DNA from 3 places in the Thiocapsa rosea genome. Region 1 is predicted to be linked to each of the others. Evidence: predicted binding sites of a transcription regulator. Region 1 holds the regulator's gene; each other region holds the start of a gene.
What was found. Region 1 encodes FNR, which switches genes on or off when oxygen is low (the NO sensors DNR and NnrR bind a similar motif). Its sites were predicted from a motif close to TTGATNTANATCAA; they were not measured.
Positions count from the first base shown of each region.

Region 1 (9,699 bases):
TGCAGCCAAGCGTCCAATCATCCTCGATCCGCGTCGAGCGGTTTTTTCCGTTCGGTTGGCCGTGGATCAAGATCATCCCTCCGGGCGGTTCTCCGCGACGCTCGGCTCGCCATCGGTCGCCGGGGCTTGGATAGGAGATGTGCAGCGCCTTATAAAACCGGCTGCGGTCGTTCCGCCGGTCGAGCAGGTAGCGTCCTTCGGGGGTGCGGCCGTCGCCCTCGCGTGTCTTGTGCCCGATCGGCTGAAACCCGAGCGCGATCTCATAGCTCCGCAAGGTTCGGTCGCCCTGCATCAGGTAGAGGCGACGCTCGGCCTTCTTGACGACCAACCGGTCTGCCTTGCCCGGGGGGGCACGATGGGACGGTGCGTGGGTTGGGGGCGCGCTCGGATCCGCGATCGGGAGGTACGACATCGCCGGTGCGGGCGCCGAACCCATCGACAGCACTGCGGCGATGATCAAGGCATGGCCTGGTGCGCGACCAGATCTCGCCCTTGCCTCACGACAGGTCGAAGGCATGCGATTTGAGGTCGGCGAGACTGACGACCTCAAGTGCGCGCTCGTGGGTCGCCCTCAGGACGACGCGCGGGGCTGCGCCGGCTTCGAGGGCCTCTTGCCACCGCGCGGCACAGAGGCACCAGCGATCACCCGGTTTGAGGCCGGGGAAGCCGTATTCGGGTTGAGGGGTCACGAGGTCGTTGCCGCGGGCGAGGCTCAGGGCGAGGAATTCGCGGGTCATGCGCGCGCAGACCGTATGGGATCCCAGGTCCTGCGGGCCGGTCTCGCAGTCGCCGCTGCGCGTGAAGCCGGTCAAGGGATCGGTCGAGCAGGGCTCGAGGGGCTCACCCAAGACATTCTTGTGATTCGACATCGAAACTGCCCCCTTCGGAAGTGCCTTTAAAAGCGCTGACGCGCTTCGCCGAAGTGTACCAGCCGAATGAGTCAGCTGTCAGGAGGTCGGAGCCCGCCCCGGCGGATAGATGAGGATCAGGTCGCCCGGATTCAGCCGCGTCTCGGCGAGCCGATTCCAACGCTGGAGATCCTTGACGCTGACCCCGTAGCGCTTGGCCAGTGTCTTGATCGAATCGCCTTTGGTGACCAAGTGCGTGATCAAGGCGGAGTCATCGGTCGCCTGGACCTTGAGTGTTTGACCCGAGAGCAGCGGCTCGCGAACGGAGATGCCGTTCAGCTCCGCGAGTGCGCGCGGCTCGATACCGTTCGCGCGCGCGATCGAGGCGATGGTCTCGCCACCCTTCACCACATGGATCTTATGGCGCTCGGCACGCGCGAGCGTCGAGCGGGTTGCGGCACTGGATCGGGACTGGGCCGCAGAGGCCCTGGCCGGCATGATCTGGACCTGGCCCATCTTCTTGCCGATCCGCTGCCCGGTCCCGGCCGGCACCAGAATATGGCCGGGGCCGTCGGGAGCCGTCCGTCCGAGCTTGAGTGCGGGGTTGAGACGCTGCAGCTCGTAGAGCTGCACGCCGGTCGCCGAGGCAACCCGGTTCAGATCGACCGGCTGCTGCGTGCGAACCACCTCGAGCTGGGGACGATCCGGCACCGGCGGAAGGTTGAGGCCGTAGCGGGTGGGTGCGGCGACCAGGCGCGCGGTGGCGAGGATCTGCGGCACATACTGTTTGGTTTCGTTCGGAAGGTTGTTGAGCGACCAGTAGTCGGTCGGCTTGCCGCTGCGGCGATTGGCGGCCTGTGCGGCGGCCACGCGACCCGGACCGCAGTTGTACGCAGCCATGGCGAGCGCCCAGTCGCCGTCGAAGCGTCGGTTGAGCTGCTCGAGATAGTCGAGTGCCGCGCCGGTGGAGGCCAGCGGGTCGCGTCGGCCGTCGTACCAGGCATCTTGTCTCAAGCCCATCTCGAGCCCGGTGTAAGGCATGAACTGCCAGATCCCGGCGGCCGCCTTCGGCGACGTGGCCACCGGATTGAAGCGACTTTCGACATGAGGCAGGAAGGCGAGCTCCATCGGCAGTCCGCGCCGCTCGATCTCGGTGACGATCATATGCAGATAGGGCATCCCTTGCTGGGACATCCTGGAGAGATACTGGGGGTCTCGGCGGAAGCGCTCCACCGTGCTGTCGATGCGTGCGTCTGCGTGGAGATCCAGGCTCATCCCGGTACGGACACGGTTCCAAAGGTCACCGCGCGGATCCGCACGCCCGGCGGTGTATCTTTCCATGACCACGACATCCGTGGCCGGTCGGACGAAGCCGTATTCGCGAGCGGACACCATGCCTGAGTAGCCGGAGTCTCCGAAGTCGTTATCGACCATGCGGGTCTCCGTCGCGCATCCGTTCAAGAGCAGCGATAGAACGCCGAGCGCGCCGAGCGAGCGCGCAAAACGTGCGGCATCAGGCATGTTTCCCCCCTAGGAATTCCCGGTAAGTGATTGTTTAATTGAGTTTTCCAGGAATTAGGAAAGCATCATACCCAAAGCCGGCCGTTAATTCCAGATCCGGTCGCAGGAAATTCCGCTCGACGTCCGCACGACAGTGCGCTCAATCACGGTTAACATGCGGCTCTTGAAGAGGCATCGGCATGACTGTGCGCAAGGACCCGGGTTCACCCCTGGCAGAACTACAAGACTGGTACCGGTCGCCGCTCGGAGCCGAGGTGGCGGCGCTCGAGAGCGCGTGCGTTCAGCGGCTGCTGAGCGACACCTTTGGCTATTACCTGGTCCAGATCGGCGTGACCGAGAGCTTTCGAGACGCGATGGCCTCGAGCCGGATCCGCCATCGTATCCTGATGCCCTGCGAGCAGCCCTCCGGTCACGCTGGGCGCGAGATCGTCGGATTGCCGAGCCGCCTGCCGCTAGCGAGCGATTCGATCGACGCACTCCTGCTGCCGCATACCCTGGATTTCTCGCCCGATCCCCAAGCGGTGCTGCGCGAGGTCGAGCGCGTTCTGATCCCGGAGGGGCGGGTGATCGTGCTGGGCTTCAACGCACTCAGTGCCTGGGGCCTCTGGTCGCTGCTGCACGGCTCCGGTACGCAGGTCCCTTGGTGCGGGCGTTTCCGCACTGCTTATCAAATCGAGGATTGGTTGTCCGTGTTGGGTTTCGATATCGAGCTTCGCGAGCACATCATGTTTCGGCCGCCGTTCCGGCGCGCCTTGGGGCCGAGCTGTGCGGCATTCGACACCTTGGGTCGGCGCCTCTGGCCGATCCTGGGTGGTGTCTATTTGATCCGGGCCGTCAAACGCGTGGCGACCTTGACGCCGCTGCGCCCGGCTTGGGGGCGGTCGCTGTTGCGCGGCGGTGCTGCTGAGCCGACGACACGCAGGGCCGGTCATGCCTGATTGCGTGCGCGCCTATACCGACGGTGCCTGCAAGGGCAATCCGGGACCCGGGGGGTGGGGTGTCCTGCTGCGATGGGGGGAGGTCGAAAAGGAACTCTGCGGCGGCGAGCGCGCGACCACCAACAACCGCATGGAGCTGATGGCGGTCATCATGGCGCTGGAGGCCATGAAGCGTCCGACCTGTCTAGAGATCGTCACCGACTCTCAATACGTCAAGCGCGGTGTCGAGGAATGGATGCCGCGTTGGAAACGCAACGGCTGGCAGACGGCCGATCGTAAGCCGGTCAAGAATCGCGACCTCTGGGAACGTCTGGATTGCGCCATCGGCGCTCATCAGGTGCGTTGGAAGTGGGTCAAGGGCCACGCCGGTCATGCCGAGAACGAGCGTGCGGATAAGCTGGCGAATCGCGGGATCGGGGCTGAATCGCGTCCGGCATGACATGCGCGGTTTTCGCGTCGACTCAGCGTCGCGTGATTCGGATTGCGTCGGCGCAGACGCGATTCAGATGTTCAAATTTTCCTTTTTTAAACCGCGTCAGGTCCGAGGCATTTGGAGTCCGCGGGGACTCGCTTGCCTGCAACCCGGCGGGTTTCATTCTGGACGCGGTTTATAATGAGACAGATCGTGCTCGATACCGAGACCACGGGTCTCGATCCACAGGCTGGCCATCGCATCATCGAGATCGGCTGTGTCGAGCTGATCGACCGGCGCCTGACCGGAAACAACTTCCATCGCTATCTTCAGCCGGATCGGCAGATCGATGCGGGCGCTTCCGACGTGCACGGGATCACCAACGCCTTTCTCGCCGATAAGCCGCGCTTCGCCGAGATTGCCGAGGGCTTTCTGGACTACGTGGAAGGGGCCGAGCTGATCATCCACAACGCGGCCTTCGATCTCGGGTTTCTCGATCGCGAGATTGCCGGCTGGAACGCCGAAGCACCGCGGATCCCGGACCTGTGCGAGGTGACGGACACGCTGCTCATGGCTCGGCGCATCCATCCGGGGCAGCGCAACAGCCTCGATGCCTTGTGCAAGCGCTACGGCGTGGATCATCGCCATCGCGACCTGCACGGCGCTCTGCTCGATGCCGAGATCCTGGCGGATGTCTATCTCGCCATGACCGGCGGGCAGGTGGCCTTGAGTCTCGGGGAGGAGGTCGCGACGCCGTCTCATGCAGGGCCGGACGCTCGGCAGCGCGGCCGACTGGATCCGAGTCGGCCCAGACTTCGCGTGATTCGAGCCGACCAAGCAGCGCTCGACGCACACGCCGAGCGCCTCATGGCCATCCAGGCCGCGAGTGCCGAGGGTTGTCTTTGGCTTCGCGTGGAAGGATGACGCCTAAACTGCGCCGACTCCGGGGTGCTTGGTCGCTCCGGGGCCGATCCAATACGACCGATATCTCACATCTCACCGGGCGCAGTTTAGCTCTGCTGCTGTTGGCGCCGATTCTGCCCGGCGCCGCCCACCAGCGACTCCAGCATGCCCACGTCGAGCAATTGGATGTGCTTGCGGTCGACATTCATCAGGCCGTCGTCTTGGAAGCGCGTGAAGAGTCGGCTGACGGTCTCGACGGCGAGCCCCAGATAATTGCCGATCTCATGCCGGGACATGCTCAGATAGAAGTCCGTCGCGGACAGCCCGCGTTTGTGCAGACGCTTCGACAAGCTGAGCAGGAAGGCGGCGAGCCGCTCTTCGGCATTCTTCTTGCCGAGCAGCAAGAGCATATCCGTGTCGTGTCCGATCTCTTTGCTGAGCAGTCGGAACATCTGATGCTGCAGGCTGGGGATGGTTGCGGTCAGCTCTTCGAGCCGCGTAAACGGGAGCTCGCAGATGGCGGATGTCTCAAGCACCTTTGCCGAGCAGGCGTGGATGTCCTTGTCGATGGCATCCAGTCCGATGACCTCGCCGGGGAGATGAAAGCCCAGCACCTGCTCGCCGCCCTCGGGGCTGGGTGCGAAGGTCTTCACCGAGCCGGTCTTCACGACGTAGAGCGAGCGAAATCGGTCTCCGTCGCGAAACAGGAAATCACCCCGGTGGAGCGGACGCGTGCGTTTGACGATCTCGTCGAGTCGCTCGACATCATCCGGTGCAAGGCCCATGGGCAAGCAAAGCGACGACAGGGAACAGTTCCTGCAGGCGATGCGAATAGTCTCCAGCGAGATGACTTTATGGTGGCTCACGGCATCGCCCCTCGATCTTCGGTCGACAGATTTTGAACCGTCGCTTGATCTGGATCAAGCGAAGATTATCTTCTTGTCATCCGGTCGACCTCGACGCGTAAAAAAGGCCGCGCCCTCGCGGGCGCGGCCTTGACGCGAGCCTACCGAATCTGCGTATGGCTTACTTCGCTTCGCCGGTCGCGGGGGCAGCGGGCGCGGCGTATGGAGCGGCATAAGGCACGCCGTAGAAGGGTGCGCCGTAACCGGGATAGCCATAACCGTACCCGGGGTAACCGTAGCCGTACCCCGGATAGCCGTAACCGCGTCCGTAACCGCTTCCGTAGCCACGACCGCGGCCGTAACCGCGGCCGCCGCCGCTCATGTTCATGTTGAAGTCACCCCATCCGTCGCCGAGCATATCGCCGAACATGTCGCCGAGGCCGGAGCCGTAGCCGGGTCCGTAACCACCGTAGCCAGGGCCACCCCAACCCGGTCCACCCCACCAGGCTTGCGCCGGGCTCACGGCGAAGGCGGCGGCCGCTGCGATGGCGGCTGCACTCATCAATTTTGCTGACTGACGCATTGTTGACGCTCCTGTGTTTCTGCTCATCTTCTTAGGTCAAACATCGATCAAGGCCGCTGCGTCGGCGCCCGATCTTATCGAGCGCCTGCAAAGCCGAGAAGGTGTGTTTCGTCCTTTGCGAAACCAACCCGACTATAAAACACCTCCTCGGGTTTTGTGAAGGTCGCGCGCGTACACGGAGTCGGCCTCCGCGGAACCGCCGGACCTGGTCGCGTCGAGCCCTTCCGAGTGGCCGATCGGCGGCATTCGCATTGAGCAGTTGCGGGGTTTTTGGTAGCTTGTCGGCGGATCCGGGCCACTGCCCTCGACTGCCTCCTCTACCCCCATGACCAAGTTTATTTTCATCACCGGCGGTGTCGTCTCGTCGCTCGGTAAAGGCATCGCTTCGGCGTCTCTCGGGGCGCTGTTGGAGGCTCGCGGCCTGCGGATCACCATGATCAAGCTCGATCCCTACATCAATGTGGATCCGGGCACCATGAGTCCGTTCCAGCACGGCGAGGTCTATGTGACCGACGACGGGGCCGAGACCGACCTCGATCTGGGCCACTACGAGCGCTTCCTACGCACCCCGATGGGTCGCAACAACAACTTCACGACCGGCCAGATCTACGAGAGCGTCATCCGCAAGGAGCGCCGCGGCGATTATCTCGGGCGCACCGTTCAGGTCATCCCGCACATCACCGACGAGATCAAGCAGGCGATCCGTCTAGGTGCCGAAGGTGCGGACGTGGCCATGGTCGAGATCGGCGGAACGGTCGGCGACATCGAGTCCTTGCCTTTTCTGGAGGCGATCCGCCAGATGCGGGTGGAGGAGGGGCGCGAGAACGCGCTCTTCATGCACCTCACCTTGGTGCCCTATATCCGCACCGCCGGCGAGATCAAGACCAAGCCCACGCAGCACTCGGTCAAGGAGCTGCGTTCCATCGGGATCCAGCCGGATATCCTCTTGTGTCGGGCCGAGAAGCACCTGCCGGACGAGGAGCGGCGCAAGATCGCGCTCTTCACGAACGTCACCGAGGACGCCGTCATCTCGGCCGTGGACGCGGACAACATCTACCGCATCCCGCGCCTGCTGCACGACCAGAAGCTCGACGAGCTGGTGGTGCGCCAGTTCCGGATCGAGGCCCCCGAGGCCGATCTGCGCGAATGGGACCGCGTCCTGGAGGGCTTCGATCACCCCGAGCAGGTCGTGCGCGTCGGCATGGTCGGCAAGTACATGCACCTGACCGAGGCATACAAGTCGCTCTCCGAGGCACTGGCCCACGCCGGCGTGCACACCAAGACCAAGGTCGAGATCGTCTATCTGGACTCGGAGGTGATCGAGCAGGAGGGGGCCGACAGCCTCGACGGACTCGATGCCATCCTGGTGCCGGGCGGGTTCGGCGAGCGCGGGATCGAAGGCAAGATTCAGGCGGCCCGCTACGCGCGCGAGCACCGCATCCCCTATCTCGGGATCTGTCTCGGGATGCAGATCGCGGTCATCGAGTACGCGCGGCATGTTGCCGGATTGGAGGGCGCCCACAGCACGGAGTTCGATCGCCAGACTCCACATCCCGTGATCGCGCTCATCACCGAGTGGCGCGACGAGCGCGGTCGGATCGAGACCCGTGACGAGGGCGTGGATCTCGGCGGCTCGATGCGTTTGGGCGGACAGAATTGTCGCCTTGAGCCGGGTAGTCTTGCACGAAACGTTTATGGCAAACCGCAGATCCGCGAGCGCCATCGGCATCGCTACGAGTTCAACATCTGTTACCTGAACGTGATGAAGGACGCCGGGATGCGCTTCTCCGGCTGGTCGCTCGACAACCGGCTGGTGGAGATCATCGAGATCCCGGATCACCCCTGGTTCATCGCCTGCCAGTTCCATCCGGAGTTCACCTCGACCCCGCGCGACGGGCATCCGCTCTTTTGCGGCTTCGTCCGTGCCGCGCTTGCGAGGCGCACCCTCGTTCAGGGTGCCGCGGCATGATGCTGCTCCCCGGTTTCGAGGTCGGCCTGGATCGTCCGCTCTTCCTGATCGCCGGTCCCTGTGTGATCGAAAGCGCGGGGCTTGCCGAGGACACGGCCGGCGCGCTCAAGGAGTTGACCGACGATCTGGGGATCCCCTTCATTTACAAGTCGTCCTTCGACAAGGCCAACCGATCCTCCTCGGGCAGCTTTCGCGGTCTCGGGATGGAGCAGGGTCTGGCGATCCTGGATGGCGTGCGTGAGCGGATCCGCGTTCCGATCTTGACCGACGTGCATGAAGACACCCCGCTATGTGAGGTCGCGGATGTGGTGGATGTCCTCCAAACGCCGGCCTTTTTGTGTCGCCAGACCAACTTTATCCAAGCGGTTGCGAGCCAGGGCAAGCCGGTCAACATCAAGAAGGGTCAGTTCCTCGCCCCGTGGGACATGCGCCACGTGGTCGAGAAGGCGCGCGCGACCGGCAACGAGCAGATCATGGTCTGCGAGCGCGGCGTCTCCTTCGGCTACAACAACCTGGTCTCGGACATGCGCGCGCTCTCGGTGATGCGCGAGACGGGCTGTCCGGTCGTCTTCGATGCCACACACTCGGTGCAACTGCCGGGCGGGCAGGGCGATCGTTCCGGCGGTCAACGCGAGTTTGTTCCGGTCTTGGCCCGCGCCGCGGTGGCCGTCGGCATCGCCGGGCTCTTTATGGAAACCCATCCGAATCCCGATCAGGCGTTGAGCGACGGCCCCAATGCCTGGCCTTTGGACAAGATGCGTGGTCTGCTCGAAACCCTGGTTCAGATCGACCGACTGGTCAAGTCGGCCGGTTTTGCAGAGCAGGCGCCTTGAATCGAACAACGCGATCGGACACGCGTCGGCGTCGGACCGATCGTCGCGAGACTCCCCGTTGAGGCCCTATACACTCCTGCGATTCTTCTGAAGAACCGCGCCGTTCTTGCTTTTGTTTTTGGAGAGACATGCCATGTCCGAAATCGTCGATGTTCGCGCCCGCGAGGTTCTGGACTCCCGCGGTAACCCCACAGTCGAGGCCGATGTCATCACGGCCGACGGCGCGATCGGCCGCTTCATCGTGCCGTCCGGCGCCTCGACCGGATCGCGCGAGGCATTGGAGCTGCGCGACGGCGACCGCTCCCGGTTCGGCGGCAAGGGCGTCCTGACCGCCGTCGCCAACATCCAAGGCGAGCTGCGCGAGGCGGTCGTCGGCATGGAGGTCGGCGACCAGGCGGCGCTCGATCGCGCCATGATCGCGCTCGACGGGACCGACAACAAAGCCCGCCTCGGCGCCAACGCACTGCTCGGTGTCTCGATCGCCGCCGCGCATGCCGCCGCGCAAGAGAAGGCGCTGCCGCTCTTCATGTCTCTGTCGGCCGGACCCTATCGCCTGCCCGTGCCCATGATGAACATCATCAACGGTGGCGGGCACGCGGACAACAGCGTGGACTTTCAGGAGTTCATGATCCTGCCGGTCGGCGCGCCCAGTATCCGCGAGGCGGTGCGCTACGGTGCCGAGGTGTTCCATGCGCTCAAGTCCGTGCTGCACGGGCGCGGCTTAGCCACCGGTGTCGGCGACGAAGGCGGTTTCGCCCCCGACCTGCCCTCCAACGAGGCGGCGATCGAGGCGATCCTGGAGGCGATCCACAAGGCGGGGTTCAAGGCCGGCTCGGACATCTATCTC
Region 1 is NZ_RBXL01000001.1:2,775,281-2,784,979, forward strand. Features, by position in the region: gene BDD21_RS12320 (L,D-transpeptidase family protein) at 1-412, opposite strand, end outside; gene BDD21_RS12325 (DUF2237 family protein) at 498-869, opposite strand; gene BDD21_RS12330 (transglycosylase SLT domain-containing protein) at 948-2,369, opposite strand; gene BDD21_RS12335 (class I SAM-dependent methyltransferase) at 2,549-3,307, shown strand; gene rnhA (ribonuclease HI) at 3,300-3,746, shown strand; gene dnaQ (DNA polymerase III subunit epsilon) at 3,921-4,643, shown strand; gene fnr (fumarate/nitrate reduction transcriptional regulator Fnr) at 4,730-5,488, opposite strand; gene BDD21_RS12355 (sulfur globule family protein) at 5,649-6,050, opposite strand; gene BDD21_RS12360 (CTP synthase) at 6,376-8,019, shown strand; gene kdsA (3-deoxy-8-phosphooctulonate synthase) at 8,016-8,852, shown strand; gene eno (phosphopyruvate hydratase) at 8,986-9,699, shown strand, end outside.

Region 2 (9,699 bases), 2.7 Mb from region 1:
TGCAGTATACGCGTTCTCCCGGACAGCCGATGAACATCCGCCCGGTTCCGCCGAACGTCGAATCCGGCAAACCTGGCAACGTCCGCAACACGAGCGAAGGCCCAGAAGCCGGCAGCAGTCCGACGGCGTGACCTCGCTCGGCTGTGCCTGCTCGATTGCAAGGCGCCTTTACGCCCGGCCACCAGAATTGTCAGTCGTCTTTGCACTCCGGGCCGAGCACATTTCAGATAAATCACATAATCGATTGTTATGTATTATTAAATTATTCATGGCATCTCTTTTGCTTTTACGCTCCCCGACCGTCCGGCTCCATCCAGGCGCCGACGAACCGCGGGGACGACCAACAGATGCCAACCACCGAAACCTATTACGAGGTCATGCGGCGCCAGGGGATCACGCGCCGCAGCTTCCTCAAATTCTGTAGCCTGACGGCCACCGCGCTCGGGCTCGCGCCGGCCTTCGCCGGGAAGATCGCGCACGCGATGGAGACCAAGCCGCGGATCCCGGTCGTCTGGCTGCATGGGCTCGAATGCACCTGCTGCTCGGAGTCCTTCATCCGCTCGGCGCATCCGCTGGTGTCAGACGTGATCCTCTCGATGATCTCGCTGGATTACGACGATCTCATTATGGCGGCGGCCGGGCATCAGGCGGAGGCAATCCTGGAGGAGGTTCGCCACAAGCACGCCGGGAATTACATCTTGGCTGTCGAGGGCAACCCGCCGCTCAATCAGGACGGGATGAGCTGCATTGTCGGCGGCCGTCCCTTCGTCGAGCAGCTTCTGGAGATGGCCGACAGTTGCAAGGCCGTCATCTCCTGGGGCTCCTGCGCCTCCTGGGGCTGCGTCCAGGCGGCACGGCCTAATCCGACACGTGCCACCCCGGTCCATGAGGTCATCCGCGACAAGCCGGTCATCAAGGTGCCGGGCTGTCCACCGATCGCGGAGGTCATGACCGGGGTCCTGACCTACATCCTGACCTTCGACCGTCTACCGGAGCTCGACCGCCAGGGTCGCCCGCTGATGTTCTACGGACAGCGCATCCACGACAAGTGCTATCGCCGGCCGCACTTCGATGCCGGCCAGTTCGTCGAAGCCTGGGACGACGAGGGCGCGCGCCGCGGCTACTGTCTCTACAAGGTCGGCTGCAAGGGTCCGACCACCTACAACGCCTGCTCGACGATCCGCTGGAACGGGGGGGTCTCCTTCCCGATCCAGTCCGGACACGGCTGTATCGGCTGCTCCGAGGACGGCTTCTGGGACAAGGGCAGCTTCTATCAGCACGTCACCGATACCCACGCCTTCGGCATCGAGGCCAACGCGGATCGCACCGGCATCGCGGTTGCGACCGGCGTGGGTGCGGCCATCGCCGCCCATGCGGCCGTCAGCGTCTACAAACACGCCCAAGACAAGAAGGGAGATGACCAAGCATGAGCGTCACGACGGCCAACGGCTTCGAGCTCGATACCGCCGGACGACGTCTCGTCGTCGATCCGGTCACCCGCATCGAGGGACACCTGCGCTGCGAGGTGAATCTCGACGAGAACAACGTGATCCGCAACGCGGTCAGCACCGGGACCATGTGGCGCGGGCTCGAAGTCATCCTGCGCGGCCGCGATCCGCGCGACGCCTGGGCCTTCACGGAGCGGATCTGCGGCGTCTGCACCGGCACCCACGCCCTGACCTCGGTGCGCGCGGTCGAGGATGCGCTCGGGATCGCAATCCCGGAGAACGCCAACTCCATCCGCAACATCATGCAGCTCACGCTCCAGGCGCACGACCACCTGGTGCATTTCTATCATCTGCATGCGCTGGATTGGGTGGACGTGGTCTCCGCACTCGGAGCCGATCCAAAAGCGACGAGCGCGCTCGCGCAAAGCATCAGTGACTGGCCCAAGTCCTCGCCGGGCTATTTCCGCGACGTGCAGAATCGGCTCAAGCGCTTCGTGGAGTCGGGCCAGCTCGGACCCTTCATGAACGGCTACTGGGGCAGTCCGGCCTACAAACTGCCGCCCGAGGCCAATCTGATGGCGGTCACCCACTATCTGGAGGCGCTCGACTTCCAGAAGGAGATCGTGAAGATCCACACCGTTTATGGCGGCAAGAACCCGCATCCGAACTGGCTGGTCGGCGGGATGCCCTGCGCCATCAATGTCGGCGGCACGGGCGCGGTCGGCGCGATCAACATGGAGCGGCTGAATCTCGTCAGCAGCATCATCGACCAGACCATCGCGTTCATCGACAAGGTCTATATCCCGGACCTGATCGCGATCGCCTCCTTCTATAAGGACTGGACCTACGGCGGCGGGCTGAGCAGTCAGGCGGTGATGTCCTACGGCGACATCCCGGATCATGCGAACGACGACTCGGCCGATAATCTGCTCCTACCGCGCGGGGCCATCATCAACGGCAATCTCAACGAGATCCACGAGATCGACCTGCGCAACCCCGAGGAGATCCAGGAGTTCGTCGACCATTCCTGGTTCAGCTACAAGGACGAGACGCGCGGTCTGCATCCCTGGGACGGGGTAACCGAGCCCAACTTCGTGCTGGGACCCAACGCCGTCGGCACGCGCACCCGCATCGAGGCGGTCGACGAGCAGGCCAAATACTCGTGGGTCAAGGCTCCGCGGTGGCGCGGTCACGCGATGGAGGTCGGTCCGCTGGCGCGCTATGTCATCGGCTACGCCCAGGGCAACCCTGAGTTTAAGGAGCCGGTCGACAAGCTGCTGACCGATCTCGGACTGCCGCTCGAGGCAATCTTCTCGACCCTGGGGCGCACCGCCGCACGCGGGCTCGAAGCCTCCTGGGCGGCCCACAAGATGCGCTATTTCCAGAACAAGCTGGTCGCCAACATCAAGGCCGGCGATACGGCGACGGCGAATGTCGACAACTGGGATCCCAAGACCTGGCCGAAGGAGGCACGCGGTGTGGGCACGACCGAGGCACCGCGCGGAGCGCTCGGACACTGGATCGTTATCAAGCACGGCAAAATCGAGAACTACCAGGCGGTCGTGCCGACCACCTGGAACGGCTCGCCGCGCGACCCGGCGGGGAACATCGGGGCCTTCGAGGCGTCGCTGCTCAACACCCCGCTGGCCAAGGCGGACGAGCCTTTGGAGATCCTGCGCACGCTGCACAGCTTCGATCCCTGTCTCGCCTGTGCAACGCACATCATGGGGCCGGACGGGGAGGAGCTCACCCGCGTCAAGGTCCGCTAAAACGCGTCTTGGCGTCCTTTGATGGGGTCGAGGTGAACTCAGCCTCGCCGCCCCCTTGCGAACTTGGTGGGGACGCGTTTTAGGTGATTATTTTCGAGAGAGAAGAGGCTCGGCGGTGTTCGGATCGGCCGCTTATGCCCACGCTCGTGTGTGGGAATGCCGGCCGCCCGCTCAGGCGGGCCCTGAAGCGACGTCGGAACGTCGAGATCCGCCCACCCCGGGAAGTCAGGAACTCGTGACATCCGCTCCGCGGTGTCACGCATGCCCCGTGGCGCTCTGCGCCACGTGACACGATGGCCGCAATGACGAACGAGGCCCGGGGCTTTCCTCTGTGCACCCCGGATTCATCGCTCACACTCGGGACGACAACATGAACACCAGCCTTCCAGAGGTCAGACGAACCGCCGTCTATGTTTATCAGGCGCCCTTGCGGGCCTGGCATTGGATCAACGCACTCTCGATCACGATCCTGGCCATCAGCGGCTATCTGATCGGCAGCCCGCTGCCGACCTTGCCGGGCGAGGCCAGTGATCATTATGTGATGGGCTATATCCGCTTCGCGCATTTCGCCGCGGCCTATGTCTTCGTGATCGCCTTCCTCTTCCGGATCTATTGGGCCTTCGTGGGCAACCGCTATTCTCACCAATTGTTCACTCTGCCCTTCTGGCGCGCGAGCTTCTGGCACGAGCTGATTCACGAGGTCCGCTGGTATGCCTTCAAGGAGGTCGAGCCGGCCAAGTATATCGGTCACAATCCGCTGGCTCACCTCTTCATGGTGGTCATCATCACGGTCGGCGGTCTGGTGATGATCGTCACGGGATTTGCGCTCTATTCGGAGCAGACCGGGCTCGGGACTTGGCAAGACCAGCTGTTCGGCTGGGTCATCCCCTTCGTCGGCCAAAGCCAAGACGTGCGCATGTGGCACCACTGGGGCATGTGGGTCATCGTCGTTTTCGTGATGCTGCACGTCTACACCGCCATTCGCGAGGACATCATGTCGCGCCAGAGCCTGATCAGCACCATGATCAGCGGCTGGCGGATGTTCAAGGATGACCGGCCATGAGCGATCGAACCATCGGGAACGACGCCGCCGTCCTGGTCCTGGGTATCGGCAACCTGCTCTGGGCCGACGAAGGCTTTGGCGTGCGGGCGGTGGAGGCGATGCAACGCGACTGGGTCATGCCGTCCAACGTCCAACTGCTGGATGGCGGAACCCAGGGCATCTATCTGGTCGACCGGGTTCGCACGGCCGATGTGCTGGTGGTCTTCGATGCGGTCGACTACGGGCTGCCGCCGGGCACCATGAAGCGGGTCGAGGGCGACGAGGTGCCGCGCTTTCTCGGTGCCAAGAAGATGAGCCTGCACCAGACCGGGTTCCAGGAGGTGCTCGCGCTCGCGGCCATGCTCGGCGACTACCCGGAACATCTGCTCCTGATCGGCGTTCAGCCGGTCGAGCTGGATGACTTCGGCGGCAGCCTGGGCCCGCAGGTCAAGGCGCGGATCGCCCCGGCGATCGCGATGGCGTTGGAATACCTGGCACAGTTCGGCGTCGTGGCGCAGCGGCGCAGCGATTCGAGCAGCGACACCCATGATCTGCCCCATCCGTCGCTCGATCTGAACGCCTACGAAGCCGGTCGGCCGGCACCCGAGGTCGCCTGCCGGATCGCCGACGAGCGCGTCCTGGCGGGCCTGTCCGGCCCGGCGATCCACCTTGAAGATCGTCCCTGACTTTGGTGCGTGGTAGATCATGTTGGCGCGCCGGCTTCGGCACGACTGTCTCTCACGGAGACACGGAGGCACGGAGAGGCAGAGATAGGGAACGCACCAGACGATGTCGATCACATGTCTGTTCATCCGTGTCTCCGTGTCTCCGTGAGAGATTCCGCAAATCGATAGAGATCAAACAAATATGACGACACCGATAGACCTCACGACGACACGACGGATGCCGGGCACACCCTTAAGCGTGGTCGTCGACGAAGGCCCCGACTATCTCTTGATGCCAAAGGGCATGGCGACGTACCAAGCCCCTCTGCTACCCGAGCCGGAGACACTCGATGGCTGCGCGGCCGGACTGGATCAGTTGCGGCATCTGCATGCGATCCTGGCACGGCATTGCGTTGGCCAGCCTGCGGACGTCCTGGACCTGAACCCGCTCGATATCATCAATCTCCAGTTCGTCGACCAGACCCTCGGCGAGGGCGAGGTCAGCGTCATTCAACAGGGTCTGGACGAGACGCGTGCGCAGGAGACGCGGCTCGCCGGGATCTGGCGGCTGCGCGTCCCCGCCTCGGACGGCTCTGCGGGCCGCGAGCTGATCGAGGTGGCCGAGATCCCGAGCTTCGTGAGGGACAGCGCCTTTCTCGGGACGACCGAGACGATCGGACCCGTCGGAGACCTCCCGGACGGGGTCATGAACGCCCCGGCGCTGATCGCCGAGATCGAGGCCAAGGTCGCCGAATGGCGTCCCGGCACCGCGGCCCACATCATCAATCTGACCTTGCTCCCCATGACCGAGCAGGATCACGCCTATCTCGACGAGCGCCTCGGCCGCGGACATGTGACCATCCTCTCGCGCGGCTACGGAAGCTGCCGGATCGTCGCCGGCGGCATTCGGCAGGTCTGGTGGGTGCAGCACTTCAACTCGGACGATCGTCTCATCCTGAGCACGCTCGAGGTCACGGATGTCCCCATCGCCGCTCTGGCCGCACAGGAAGACATCGACGACAGCCGCGACCGGCTGGCTGAGATTCTGGAGGCATTGGGTTGAACCCGGGTACGTGTGTCGGCGAGCCGGATGAGGACCCCGTCAATACCGGCGCACGGGGCACCGATTCACGCATGGAATGTCGGATCTGCTGGTACATCTACGACCCGGCCGAGGGAGATCCGGTCGGGCAGGTCCCACCCGATACCGCATTCGCCGACCTCCCGGACCACTGGTGCTGTCCGCGTTGCGACAGCGACAAGTCCCATTTCTTGCCCGCCATGTAGGTTGGTTGAGCGCAGCGTCATCCGACAGGCGGCATGTCAGCCTGAATCCGGCATTTGGAAACGCAAAGGCGCAAAGGACGCAAAGGAAAACAAGAATTTGCAACACGAGGACGTTCACCCCCCGGGCGAGCATCATCATTGAAGCAAGGCATTGAACGCCTTTGCGTTCTTTGCGGTTCAACTGCTCTTTCCGGGTCACCGGTTGCGGACGTCGATGTCGAATGACGACGCGCAACACCCTCGACAGCACAGCCGAGTGGTGTACCGGGCGTGCGGAACCCGACCTGCCCGACACACGACAGACCTTGCGCGCCCCGCCCCTTTGCGGTTCAAATCCGTGCAGAGTCCCTACTCGACCGCGACCGAATCCGCCGCCGAAACGATGCCCACACCCGAGCCCCCCGCGTGAGCGCCACCCGACCGACCGTTCTGCTGGTCGACGACGAGCCGCTCTCCCTCGAAACCCTGACCCGGACGCTCGACGAGTCGTTCGAGGTGCTGACGGCAACCAGTGCAGCGGCTGCGGAGGCGTTGCTCGCCGAAGAGTGGGTTCAAGTCGTCGTCACCGATCAGCGGATGCCCGAGACGACCGGGGTGGAGTTCCTCGCGCGGATCCGCGAGCGTTGGCCCGACGTGGTGCGCATCATCATCTCGGGCTACACGGATCCGGGCGATATCATCGACGGCATCAACCGCGCCGGCATCTATCAGTACATCACCAAGCCCTGGCATCCCGACACGCTCCTGCTGACCGTCGGGAACGCCTGTCATCTGTACCGGCTCCAGCGCGAGCATGCCCTGCTCTCGCTCGAAACCCGTCTCACCGCAGCGAGCTTGGAGCAGCGACTCGCCGAGCAGCGCGCCCGCCTTAAGCGGACCTTTCGGCTCGACGCCATCGTGCGCAGCCGCGGAGGGCCGCTCGACGCGGTCTGCGACCTGGTCGAGCGCGTTGCCCCCTACGACATCCCGGTCCTGCTGACCGGAGAGTCCGGCACCGGCAAGGAGCTTTTCGCCCGCGCGCTGCACTACAACAGCCACCGCGCCGACAAGCCCTTTGTCGCCGAGAACTGCGGCGCCATGCCGGATCAACTCCTCGAAAGCGAGCTGTTCGGACACAAAAAAGGCGCCTTCACCGGCGCCGTCAACGACCGGATCGGTCTTTTCGAGCAGGCCGATGGCGGCACCATCTTCCTCGACGAGATCGGCGAGGTCTCGCGGACCTTTCAGGTCAAGCTGCTGCGCGTCCTGCAGGAAGGCGAGGTGCGTCCGCTCGGGAGCAACCAGCGGCGTCGGGTCGACGTGCGTGTCGTGGCGGCCACCAATCGGTCGCTCGAGACCGAGATCGGCGAGGGCCGGTTCCGGGAGGATCTCTATTACAGGCTCGCCGCGGTGCGCCTGCATCTGCCGCCGCTGCGCGAACGACCGGCCGACATCCCGGTGCTCGCTCGCCATCACCTGAAAGCGGCCGTGGCGGCCTTCGGCAAACCCGTGAAGGGACTGAGCGCCGAGGTGATCGACCGCTTCCAACGCTATCGGTGGCCGGGAAATGTGCGCGAGCTGCAGAACGAGATCCAGCGGATGCTGGTGATGACCGACACGGACGAGCTCGGGATCGAGGTCCTGGATCCGAGGATCTCGGGTGCGGATCCACACGCGGACGAACCAGAAGCACCGGAGCCGATTGATCCGACCCTCAAGGCACGGATCGAGGCGCTGGAGACCCGGGTCCTGCGCGAGGCGCTCGAGCGCCACCGTTGGAACAAGTCACAGGCCGCCGCGGAACTCGGTCTCTCGCGGGTCGGCCTGAGTGCGAAGATCGAGCGCTATGGTCTGGCCAAGCGCTCGGTATAGATCACACGCGGCGAGGGTCCGCCGTTCGCCAGGCATCGCTCACGAGACCGGCAAGCCAACCCTTCAGGTGCTCGTGACACCGCTCTGCGGTCGCTACGCCTTATGGACATGATGCGCTTTCATCATCAACTTCAGAATCTTCAAATTGATGATGACGAAGCGGATGAGCTGCCACAGGAGTGATGTCCGCATATACCGCGTGAACCGTGTCGGCACAGGTGGATAATAGGCTTGCTGATAGGGTTCTCGATTCTTCGCGCCCATGGTCTTTTCTCCCGGATCTCTGATGACGGATATCGGATGACGGCTGTCGAATGTCTACTGGCGGATCAATCGGGCAGAAGCGACCAACCGGGTCGCAGTTTGGCCTGATAGATGAATACATGGTGCAGGATGTATTTCATCCAATGCCCCGCCAATCCGACCTCGCCGAAGGTGAGATCCATATCCCGGCCGTATTCGGGATAGGTGTCGTAATCCGGCACAACCGGGAAGACGGTCATGGTGGCCGCGGTCCCTTTGAAGATGTCGGACCCGGTCGAGGCGACACAGGCCGCGCCGATCTCGGCCAAGGACGCCGTGTGGGTCGGCCCCGCGGCGCCTTGGATCATGTCGCGGATACTCATCGCCACGGCCTTGCCGATCGCCGCCGACGGCATGCCGGTGCGCGGCGGTGTGGGGTTGATCGGGGTGCCGTTGGTGCTCTTCATCGGCTTGCTGATGAGATGCGGCGGCGCGAATGCGATCCCGACGGCGAAGATGTTCTTGTAGCCGGGGGTCTGATAGGTCTTCGGCCAATCCTCCGGACCCCAATCCTCGTAAGGCTTGACAGCATAATCCGCGTCCACCTTCATAAAGCCGTTGGGCGCGAAGATCTGCGGCGTGATGTCGGCGCCGGACTTGTCGAAGGCCTGCAAGGGCACGCCGGCGAACGGCGGGATCAGCATGGCGAAATCAAAATCCATCTCGTGGAAACTGCCGTCGAGCAACTCGTAGTGGATCTTGCCCGGCTCCACCTTCGTCACATGCGCGCGCGTAACCCAGCCGATTCCGCGCTCGACCATCATGGACTCGGCAAAGACCTTGCCGTTCGTGACATAGCCGCCGCGTTTGATATGCACGCCGCCCATACCGAAGTCGCCGAGCTCGTATTCGTTGCTGATCCACACGAGCTTCGCCTTGTCGCGGACGCCGGCCTCGCGCAGGCTGTGGTCGATGTTGTAGATGTACTCGAATGCGGCACCCTGACAGGTGCACATGCCATGACCCGTACCGACGACGAAGGTCTTGGTCGCACCCGCCTTCATGGCGGCGATCATCTCCTGCAGATGTGCGTTCGCCTCCAAGGCATGCGACGGGGTGCAGACCGAAAGGCTGTGCCCGCCCTCCGGGCCGAGACCCGGGGTCGCGCCGAAGTTCAGCTTGGGGCCGGTTGCGTTGACCAGATAGTCGTATTCGAGCGTTTCGGTCTGCCCGACGCGGGCCGGGTCCGTATACTCGACGGTCACGTAAGGCGATGTCCGATCCGCACCGCCCTCGGGATGAATGGATATGGCCCGCGCCTGACGAAAGTCGACACCGAGCTTCTTGTAGATGGGCGCAAGCGGAAAGGTCACCTGCTTCTCGGTCATCTCGCC
Region 2 is NZ_RBXL01000001.1:66,757-76,455, forward strand. Features, by position in the region: gene BDD21_RS00335 (hydrogenase small subunit) at 348-1,430, shown strand; gene BDD21_RS00340 (nickel-dependent hydrogenase large subunit) at 1,427-3,217, shown strand; gene cybH (Ni/Fe-hydrogenase, b-type cytochrome subunit) at 3,588-4,280, shown strand; gene BDD21_RS00350 (HyaD/HybD family hydrogenase maturation endopeptidase) at 4,277-4,945, shown strand; gene BDD21_RS00355 (hydrogenase expression/formation protein) at 5,127-5,987, shown strand; gene BDD21_RS00360 (rubredoxin) at 5,984-6,211, shown strand; gene BDD21_RS00365 (sigma-54-dependent transcriptional regulator) at 6,617-8,062, shown strand; gene BDD21_RS00370 (NAD(P)/FAD-dependent oxidoreductase) at 8,392-9,699, opposite strand, start outside.
Region 2: the regulator FNR is predicted to act here: its motif matches at 5,107-5,120, upstream of BDD21_RS00355 (hydrogenase expression/formation protein).

Region 3 (9,699 bases), 1.8 Mb from region 1:
ACATGATCCAGGATCCGGCAGGCCATGGCGTGGCCCCATGCCGTCGTGATGTCATCGGAGTCATTGGTGAAGTTGCGGATCAGTTCGTTGATCCCGTTCACGCCGATGGTCGAGAAATGGTTGCGCAGCGTGCCTAGATACCGCTTGGTATAAGGGAAGAGCCCGGCATCCATGTGGCGCTGGATGACCTTGCGCTTGATCTCGAGACTGTTGCGCGAGAGGTCCAAGAGCCTGTCGAGCCGTGCCAGCAGTCCGGCCTCGTCGCCCCGATGGGTGAAGCCCAACCGCGCACAGTTGATGGTCACGACGCCGAGCGAGCCGGTCTGCTCGGCCGAGCCGAAGAGCCCGTTGCCGCGCTTCAGAAGCTCGCGCAGGTCCAGCTGCAGCCGGCAGCACATGGACCGTACCATGTTCGGCGTCAGCTCGGAGTTCAGGAAATTCTGGAAGTAAGGCAGGCCGTACTTCGCCGTCATCTCGAACAGATGCTCCGCGTTCTCGCTGTCCCACGGGAAGTCGGAGGTGATGTTGTAGGTCGGGATCGGGAAGGTGAAGATCCGGCCCTTGGCGTCGCCCTCGGTCATCACCTCGATATAGGCCCGATTGATCAGGTCCATCTCGGTCTGGAGATCGCCGTAGGTAAAAGGTTGCTCCACGCCCGCGATCACCGGCACCTGCTCGCGCAGATCCTCGGGGCAGACCCAGTCGAAGGTCAGATTCGTAAAGGGCGTGTTGCCGGTGACAAAGGTCTTGCCGCGACGGCGTGCGACAAAGGTGCCGTTGCGTGTGGTCGGGCACCAGACCAGACCCTTGTAAGGCTTGCGCTCGATGAGCTGGATGTAGGTGTCGCGGTTGCGGATGATGTTGAGCACGTGCACGCCGGAGTCCTTGCGCGTGTAGACCGTGCTGCCGTAGCCGGCCAATGCGCACAACTCCTGCAGGGCATCGAGATTCTCTCTGTCATTGGTGTAGATCCGGACGCGTCCGCTCTCCTCGACGCTGCCGTCGCCCTTCACGTAGGTGTCGAGGAAGAGTCGGATCTGCCGGACCGACAGGGTGCGGATGAATCCGGGGACACACTTGCGCTCGAGATACCCGAGCACGAAGTCGCTCGCGTCCCGGTTCAGGCGATAGCGGCAGACGGGGAAATTGGCGTAGGTCCCGGTGTGCTCGTAGCGATGCCAGCTCAGATCGAGCTCGTGCAGCAGCCATTCGATTTCGGCGGCGTTTTCCGGATTTCCCGTCGACTGATAGAGAGCAACCCGGCGGCGACCGTTGCTGAAGTCGAAATTGCCCTCGGCGACCACCCAGGCCATCAGCATGACCAGCTTATCGTCGACCTCGAGCGTCGAGGTGGTCTCCCAGGCATTGGGTATGATCACCGGGGACTTCAGCTGCGCGACGGTCTCGATGTCTTCCAGTACCCAGCGGTCATCGCTGTTGAAGACCTTGCGCAGGATCTTGTGCCGTGGCGTGACCCATTGCTCCTGCGTGCGGTTGCGCAGCACGTACATGTCGCCGTCGAAGTCGTAGGCGGTGATCGCCAGCGGTTCCAGATATTCGAGCTGATTAGTGCGCCAGTCGAGTGTGGCGATCTTCTCGCCCAGGGCGATTTGGTCGTGTCGCTTCCAGCCGTTCTCGGTCAGACACTCGGTCTCGTCGTCGACACACTGGCAACCCCAACGCGAGGGCACATTCAGGTTGTAGATCAGCTCCTGGATCGCCTGTTTGACATGAGGGTAATCCAGCCCGTCGACGCGCACGAAAGGCGCCATGTAGGTATCGAAGCTCGAAAACGCCTGTGCACCGGCCCACTCGTTCTGAAGCGTGCCGAGAAAGTTGACGATCTGCCCGATCGCCGAGGACATGTGCTTGGGTGGACCCGCCTCGACCTTGCCCGGGACCCCGTTCAGCCCCTCGTTGAGCAGGGTGCGCAGCGACCAACCGGCGCAGTAGCCGGAGAGCATGTCCAGATCGTGGATATGGATGTCGCCGTCGCGATGGGCCTGGCCGATCTCGGGCGGGTAGACGTGGCTCAGCCAGTAGTTGGCGATCATCTTGCCCGAGGTGTTGAGGATCAGGCCGCCGAGGGAGTAACCCTGGTTGGCATTGGCCGCGACCCGCCAGTCCGAGCGGTCGAGATATTCGTTGATGGAGCCGCCGACATCGACCAGCGTGCGATGCTCGTCGCGCAGCTTCTTATGCTGCTCGCGATAGACGATGTAGCTGCGGGCGGTCTCGAAGTGGTTGGCGCTGATCAGCGTCTGCTCGACGACATCCTGGATGCCTTCGATGTCGGGCAGGCGCTCGGCCCCGTAACGATGTGCCAGCACCTTGACCACCTGCGCGGTCAGCAGACTCGCCTCGGGCGTACCGAACTCGCCGCTCGCCTGTCCGGCGCGACGGATCGCAGACTCGATCTTGGCCGCATCGAAACGCACCTCGACACCGTCGCGCTTGCGGACCCGCAAGGGCAGGGTCGACAGGGTGTTCTGCTGGTGTCCCATGGAGGCGTCTCTTGTCCGTTGCCACTATATCTTGTGGTGCGGACTATAACGCCAACTAGATGCTGTGTTGGAGAGTTTGATGGGAAGTTGATCGGGGTCAACCCGGATGCATTCTCCGGTTGCGCTCCGGGAGACTCCGGCCGCGCACTTGCGCCGGGCTTGCTCGGTACCGGCTCCGGCACCGCCGGTGATGCCTGACGGGCGCCGCGCCGGTCCTGGCGTTGATGACCGCCTAAACCGCGCCAGCTCCGACAGTCGTCGGAGCTGGCGCGGCCAAGCCATGCCAACAAACGACGCATACTGCACCGGGCGCGGTTTAGGGCTTATAGAAGTCCGCGACGCGGACAAGGACCTCCCTCAACTCCTCCGCTGCCGCTTGGGCCTCATCGACCTGCGCGATGCCGAGTGCTTTTGCCTCGCTGACGGGGTCGGCGAACCCGACGACGATGCGGGCCGGTTTTGCCTCGTAATCCCCGCCCGGCCCCGTTGCGACGTGCTCGCGGAACACGGTGAAGCGGCAGGGAATGATCAGGCTGATGAAAGGGTCTTTACGCACGGCCTGTTTCAGATACTGTGACTGGCAGGCCTGGATGATGGTGTTGTCGGTCCAGACCCCGAGTTTGCGCAAACCGAGACCGACATCCTGGACATTCACCACATCCCAGTTCTGGGCCAGGATCTCGGTCTGCACCCGATCGACCACTTCGCTGTATTGCAGCGTGGCAGGCAGATAGATGACGTAGGATTCACCGTGGCGCTGGACATCGTCGGCCAGGGCCGCGGTGGACAGCAGGGTGGCGAGCATCAGGCTCAGCGATCCCTTCAGGGAAGTTCTCAAGCTCGTCTTCATGTGTCGTTTTCTCCCGTGGTGGTGGGCGCTGCCGCCCCGATCCAGAGGCGGTCTGCGCCGGTATTCTGTTGCAGCTCGTGACGCGGCGTCGGGCCCGCCGCTCCGTTTCGTCGCCCGAAGCTCATTCCCTCGAGGTGCCCATCTCCTGCCGGACGAGGGCCGTTGCTCAGGCCGCGGTTCGGCTGACCCAGTGCATCCCGAGCGTCATCCCGCCGACGATCCCCGTGACTGCCAACAGAGAGGACACCGATAGGGTGGCCGCGCCCGTCAACCCCTGGCCGATGTTGCATCCTCCGGCCAGGAGGGCTCCGAATCCCATGAGCGCGCCGCCCGACAGATAAGCGGAGACGCGTTCGCTCGCCGGCGCCACCCAGCGAAACTCACCGGCAACCAGCGCCGCGAGACCTGCGCCGATCAGGGTGCCCGGCACCAGGAGCAGGGCGAAGGCGCTCCCCGTGTGCTGACCCATCGCGAGCCAGGTGGCGGTTCGTGCCAAGGGCGCCGCCAAGGTGATCGACGCCGGCGGCTGGGGATCGAACTCATCGACGCCCGGCACACCGGTCACCCACCAGCCGGCGACCACCAAGAGCCCGATCAGCAGGCCCGCGACGATGCTGCCGGGATGATCCCGCCACCGGCCGAAGGCCAAGATTGCGTAAAGGCAGGCCAGACCGACCGCGAACGGTGCCACCCAGATCGGCCAATGCAGGATGACGGAAAGAGAGGCGTCGCCCGCACCGATCGGCAGTGCGCGAGCCATCACCCAGGCTTGCACCGGACCTAGGGCGCCGAACATGGTGGCCATGGCGACCAAGGCGAACGTCAGCAGTGTCAGCAGGGCGCCGAGATTTCCCTCGGCGGTGCGCACGAGGGTGCGGGACGCGCAGCCTCCCGCAAGCATCGCCCCGAAGCCGAAGATCAGGCCGCCGCCGAGCGCGCCGAGCCAATTGAAGGCGGGGCGGCGATAACCGGAATCCGCGATGGCCACCAAGTGCCACCACTCGAGTGCGAATGTCCCGAGTACAGCCACCCCGAGTGCGGCGAGATAGGCATGCGCTTGGCGATAGTCGCGCATGATCACGAAGTTGCTCAGGGCAGACACCACGCAGAAGCGCGATCGCTGGGCCACGACACCGAAGGCGAAGCCGATCGCCAGTCCGCCGCCGGCCAGCCAAGGGTTGATCTGATCCCACATGGCGAGCGCCCTCTTAAACCGCGCCACACGCGGTCTGCGATGTTTTTGGATGGGATCGGCCCCGGCAGACGTGACGACCGCTGGAGCCGGCGCGGTTTAAGAGATTAAAAAAGATATGATTTTAAGCCGCGTCCCCGCTAAGTGCCGTGGATGCGCCAAACGTCGAACTCACTCGAAAATCTGCATCTCGCTCTGGACGCGGTTTAGGTGACGACGACCTCCATGGCGTCCTCGACCCCGCGTTCATCGCTCCACCTGCAGCGCACGCGGTCCCCCGGGCGCGCCTCGGGGAGGCGAATCGCCAGGTATGGATTCCGGGCCATGCCCCAGCTCCACTGAGCCCGTAACAGGGTTTCCCCGTTGAGATCGCAGACCAACTCGCGGATGAAGTGGCGAGGAACCTTGAGTCCCGTCGTCGGATCGGTTCGATTGCCTGTCTCCATCGGATGGGACAAGAGGAGTTTGACCTCGGCGGCGCCGTCCTTCATCCGAGCCGCCATTTTGTGCTCTGCCTGCTGTCGCGCCATCGCATCACCTCGACTGGATTCGCAGCCTCGTGATGAATCAACCACAGCCCCCGGCGGCAACCTGGATGTGCCGCCTGGCGCTGAAGTGTTTGCCGTCGGCCGTGACCACGGCGATGAGGTCTCCGGAGTTCGCCATCTTGACCCGCGTGTCGAGCTGACCACCCAGTTGCGGAGCCAGCTCGAAGCGACCGACGGCCGGTGTCGGGTTACTCACGGAGAACAAGGTCAGTAGGAGCGGGCCGGCCAAGTCCGTGCGGATCGCGATCGGGACGCTGGCCCCGTTCTCCGCAATCGCATTTGCCTGGAGTTGAACATGGTCGCTCGGCTCGACCGGTTCCCCTCCGAACAGGATGGCCATCGCATCCTCGAGGCGCGTGGCGTAGAAGCCATCCGCCGGCCAGTCCGAGGCCAACACCGTCACCGGCCAGAGCAACCCGGCCTGTGCCGCAATGGCAAGGGAACCGGTTGCAAGACCCGCGCTCAGCAAGCATCGTCGTCTCATGACGTCGTCCTCGCGATTCGAAGCCGTGACCCTACCGATCGTCTTTTCCTTAGATTGTTGTCGGCGATTCGCCAATCCGCAAGGGCGGAATGCCGACTATTTCACACGGATATTAAGATCGTCGTTTGAAGGGATTTGTTCCGAGCCAAGTCCTGCTCGACCAACTTGACACCCGGGCACCGAAGCCGGACGATGCAGCCTTGTGCGGCTTATCCCTAGACGGCCGCGGGTTGTGGATCGCTTCTCCTCACCCCATCACCGTTCAATCGCGCAGTCGCGCCCCTCCTCTTCGCTCTCATGCCCTCCATGCCCCGCAAGCTTTTTATCGAGACCCACGGCTGCCAGATGAACGAGTACGACTCCGCGCGCATGGCGGACGTCCTGAACGCGTCTTCGGGTCTGGAGTTGACGAAGCGGGCGGAGGACGCCGATGTCCTGCTGCTCAACACCTGCTCGATCCGCGAGAAGGCGCAGGAGAAGGTCTTCTCGCAGCTCGGGCGTTGGCGGGCGCTGAAGCTTGAGAATCCTGACCTGGTAATCGGTGTGGGTGGCTGCGTGGCGAGCCAGGAAGGCGAGGCCATCCGCGCCCGTGCGCCCTATGTCGACATCGTGTTCGGGCCCCAGACACTGCACCGGTTGCCCGAGATGCTCAAGAACCTCGGTGAGCGCCAAGCGCCGCAGGTCGATGTCTCCTTCCCTGAGATCGAGAAATTCGATTGCCTTCCGGCACCGCGTGCCGAGGGGCCGACCGCCTTCGTGTCCGTGATGGAAGGCTGCTCCAAATACTGTACCTACTGCGTCGTACCCTATACGCGCGGCGAGGAGATCAGCCGGCCGTTCGACGACGTGATCGCGGAGGTCGCCGCCTTGGCCGAGCAAGGCGTGCGCGAGGTCACCCTGCTGGGGCAAAACGTCAATGCCTATCGCGGCGCTTTGGCCGACGCGTCCGGCGAGGACGACGCCGCGGATCTTGCCCTGCTGATCCGCTATGTCGCCGCGATCGACGGGATCGACCGCATACGCTTCACCACCAGCCACCCGGTGGAGTTCTCGGATAGTTTGATCGATGTCTATGCGGATGTGCCCGAGCTCGTGGGCTTCGTGCACTTGCCGGTGCAGTCCGGCTCGGATCGCATCCTCGCCGCCATGAAGCGCGGGCACACGGCGCTGGAGTTTCGCTCCAAGATCCGACGGCTCCGGCAGGCTCGGCCGGGGATCGGCATCTCCAGCGATTTTATCGTCGGCTTTCCGGGCGAGACCGAGAGCGACTTTGCCGCGACCATGGATCTGATCGAGGAGGTCGGGTTCGATCAGAGCTTCAGCTTCATCTACAGCCGGCGCCCCGGCACACCCGCGGCCGACTATCCCGACGAGGTGCCGCTTGCCGAGAAAAAAGCACGTCTGGAACGGCTTCAGGCCCGCATCAACGACAATGCCCGTCACTACAGCCAGGCGATGGTCGGCACCCTTCAGCGGATATTGGTCGAGCGGCCGTCGCGCAAGGACCCGTTCCAGCTTGCCGGTCGGACCGAGAACAACCGCGTGGTCAACTTCACCGGTGCGCCCGCGCTGATCGGTGATTTCGTGGACATCGAGATCACCGAAGCGCTCCCCAACTCGCTGCGTGGTCGTCTCGTTACCGCCGCGCCGGCGCGCATTGCGATGAGCGGAATCGGCGCTTGAACTCGGCCAGCGGCGTGTCCACTCAACCGCAAACCCTGGATTTGGAACTTGAGCCTGCCGACAACGTGCGGCTCGCCAACCTTTGCGGCCAGCTCGATCAGCACCTGCGCCAGCTTGAGCGTCGACTGGGCATCGAGATCAGCAATCGCGGCGTCAACTTCCGGCTCATCGGCGATCCCGAAGGGGTCCGCCTCTGCGAGCAGCTGCTCCGGGATCTCTATGCCGAGACCGCAGCCGAGGTGCTGACACCCGAGACGATTCATCTTTGGCTCCAGGAGTCCGGGGCCGATGCGCTTTTGGAGTCGGCCGAGGATCGTTTGCCCGATGTCGTCATCAAGACCAAGCGCGGTCTGATCCGTGCGCGTGGACCGAATCAGCAGAGCTATCTCCACGCCATGCTGAAGCACGACATCAACTTCGGCGTCGGCCCTGCCGGGACGGGCAAGACCTATCTTGCGGTGGCCTGCGCGGTCGAGGCACTCGAATCCGACAGCGTGCGCCGGCTCTTGTTGGTTCGCCCGGCGGTGGAGGCCGGCGAGCGCTTGGGATTCCTGCCCGGCGATCTGGCCCAAAAGATCGATCCCTATCTGCGTCCGCTCTACGATGCGCTCTTCGAGATGCTCGGTTTCGAGAAGGTGACCAAGCTGCTCGAGCGCAACGTCATCGAGGTCGCCCCGCTGGCCTACATGCGTGGGCGCACGCTCAACGACTCCTTCATCATCCTGGACGAGGCCCAAAACACGACGCCCGAACAGATGAAGATGTTTTTAACGCGCATCGGCTTTGGCTCGACTGCGGTGATTACGGGCGACGTGACCCAGGTCGATCTGCCGCGCGGGCAGCCTTCCGGTCTGCGCCAAGCGGTCGAGATCCTCAAGGACGTCGAGGGCATCAGCTTCACCTTCTTCAACGCCCGCGACGTGGTGCGCCATGCACTGGTTCAGCGCATCGTCAATGCCTACGATGCCTTCGAGCAGCCGGTTCCGCTGCGAGGGCGGGATTCGAAGGCATGAACGGCGATGGACCCGTTACGCTGGATCTGGATCTGGATCTGGATCTGGATCTGGATCTGGAGCTGGATCTCCAGATTGCCTGCGATGCGGCGGATCTTCCGACCCCGACCGACTTCGAGCGCTGGGCAGCGGCCTCCCTGGCCGGTCGACGCAGGCGTGCGGCCCTGACCATTCGCCTCGTGGATACCGGGGAGAGTGCTGCCCTGAACGGAACCTATCGCGGGCGTGAAGGGCCGACCAATGTCCTCTCCTTTCCGTTCGATCTTCCGCCCGAGCTGGAGCTCGGTCTCGACCCGCAGGATTCGATCGCCGATCTGCTTGGCGATCTCGTGATTTGTGCCGACGTGGTGCAGTGCGAGGCACGCGAACAGTGCAAGACGGCCCAGGCCCACTGGGCCCACATGGTGGTGCACGGCGTCCTGCATCTGCTTGATTACGATCATCTTACCGAGAGCGATGCCGAGGAGATGGAAACCCTGGAATCGGGTATCCTCGGCGCTTTGGGATTTCCTTCACCTTACGAGGATCAAACAGCACACGATGGCCAGCGACCGATCTAGCGAGGGCTCGCGTTCACGTAACTGGTTCGAACGGATCGGCCAGATGCTCGGGGGCGAGCCACAAGACAAGGAGCAGCTCCTGGAGGTACTCAAGGATGCGAAGGAGCGCGAGCTGCTCGATACCGACGCCTTGAGCATGATCGAAGGCGTCCTGCAGGTTTCCGATCTGCGCGTACGCGATATCATGATCCCACGTGCCGAGATGGTGTATCTCCGGCGCGACGACCCGCTTGAAAAAATCCTCGAGATCGCCGTTAAATCGGCGCATTCGCGTTTCCCCGTGACGGGCGACGACAAAGGAGAGGTCGTCGGCATCCTGCTGGCCAAGGACCTGCTCTCCTTCTGCCGAGACCACGGCAAGCGCGCCTTCAACATCCGCGATCTGTTGCGTTCCGCAGTCTTCGTGCCCGAGAGCAAACGCCTCAACGTCCTGCTCAAGGAGTTTCGGTCCAGCCGCAACCATATGGCGATCGTGATCGACGAGTACGGCAGCGCCGGCGGACTCGTGACCATCGAAGACGTGCTCGAGCAGATCGTCGGCGAGATCGACGACGAGCACGACTACGACGAAGGCCCCGGGATCTTCCGGCGCGGCAAGAACGCGTTCAGCGCCAAGGCGCGTACGACCATCGAAGATTTCAACGCCTATTTCGGCAGCGACTTCTCGGACGAGGAGTTCGACACCATCGGCGGACTGGTCGTGAACGCATTGGGTCACCTGCCCAAGAAAGGCGAGTCCGTCGAACTCGGTCGGTTCCGCTTCACCGTGATGCGTGCCGACAGCCGGCGTGTCCACCTCGTAAGCGTGGAGGCGTTGGATGCCGCCGAGAGTCTACCCGATGCCTCCGAGGATGCCGCGCGTCCA
Region 3 is NZ_RBXL01000001.1:1,008,129-1,017,827, reverse strand. Features, by position in the region: gene BDD21_RS29005 (ribonucleoside triphosphate reductase) at 1-2,504, opposite strand, end outside; gene BDD21_RS04610 (DUF302 domain-containing protein) at 2,821-3,354, opposite strand; gene BDD21_RS04605 (YeeE/YedE family protein) at 3,521-4,549, opposite strand; gene soxZ (thiosulfate oxidation carrier complex protein SoxZ) at 4,753-5,076, opposite strand; gene BDD21_RS04595 (thiosulfate oxidation carrier protein SoxY) at 5,114-5,578, opposite strand; gene miaB (tRNA (N6-isopentenyl adenosine(37)-C2)-methylthiotransferase MiaB) at 5,885-7,261, shown strand; gene BDD21_RS04585 (PhoH family protein) at 7,276-8,274, shown strand; gene ybeY (rRNA maturation RNase YbeY) at 8,271-8,834, shown strand; gene BDD21_RS04575 (CorC family transporter) at 8,815-9,699, shown strand, end outside.
Region 3: the regulator FNR is predicted to act here: its motif matches at 2,592-2,605, upstream of BDD21_RS29005 (ribonucleoside triphosphate reductase).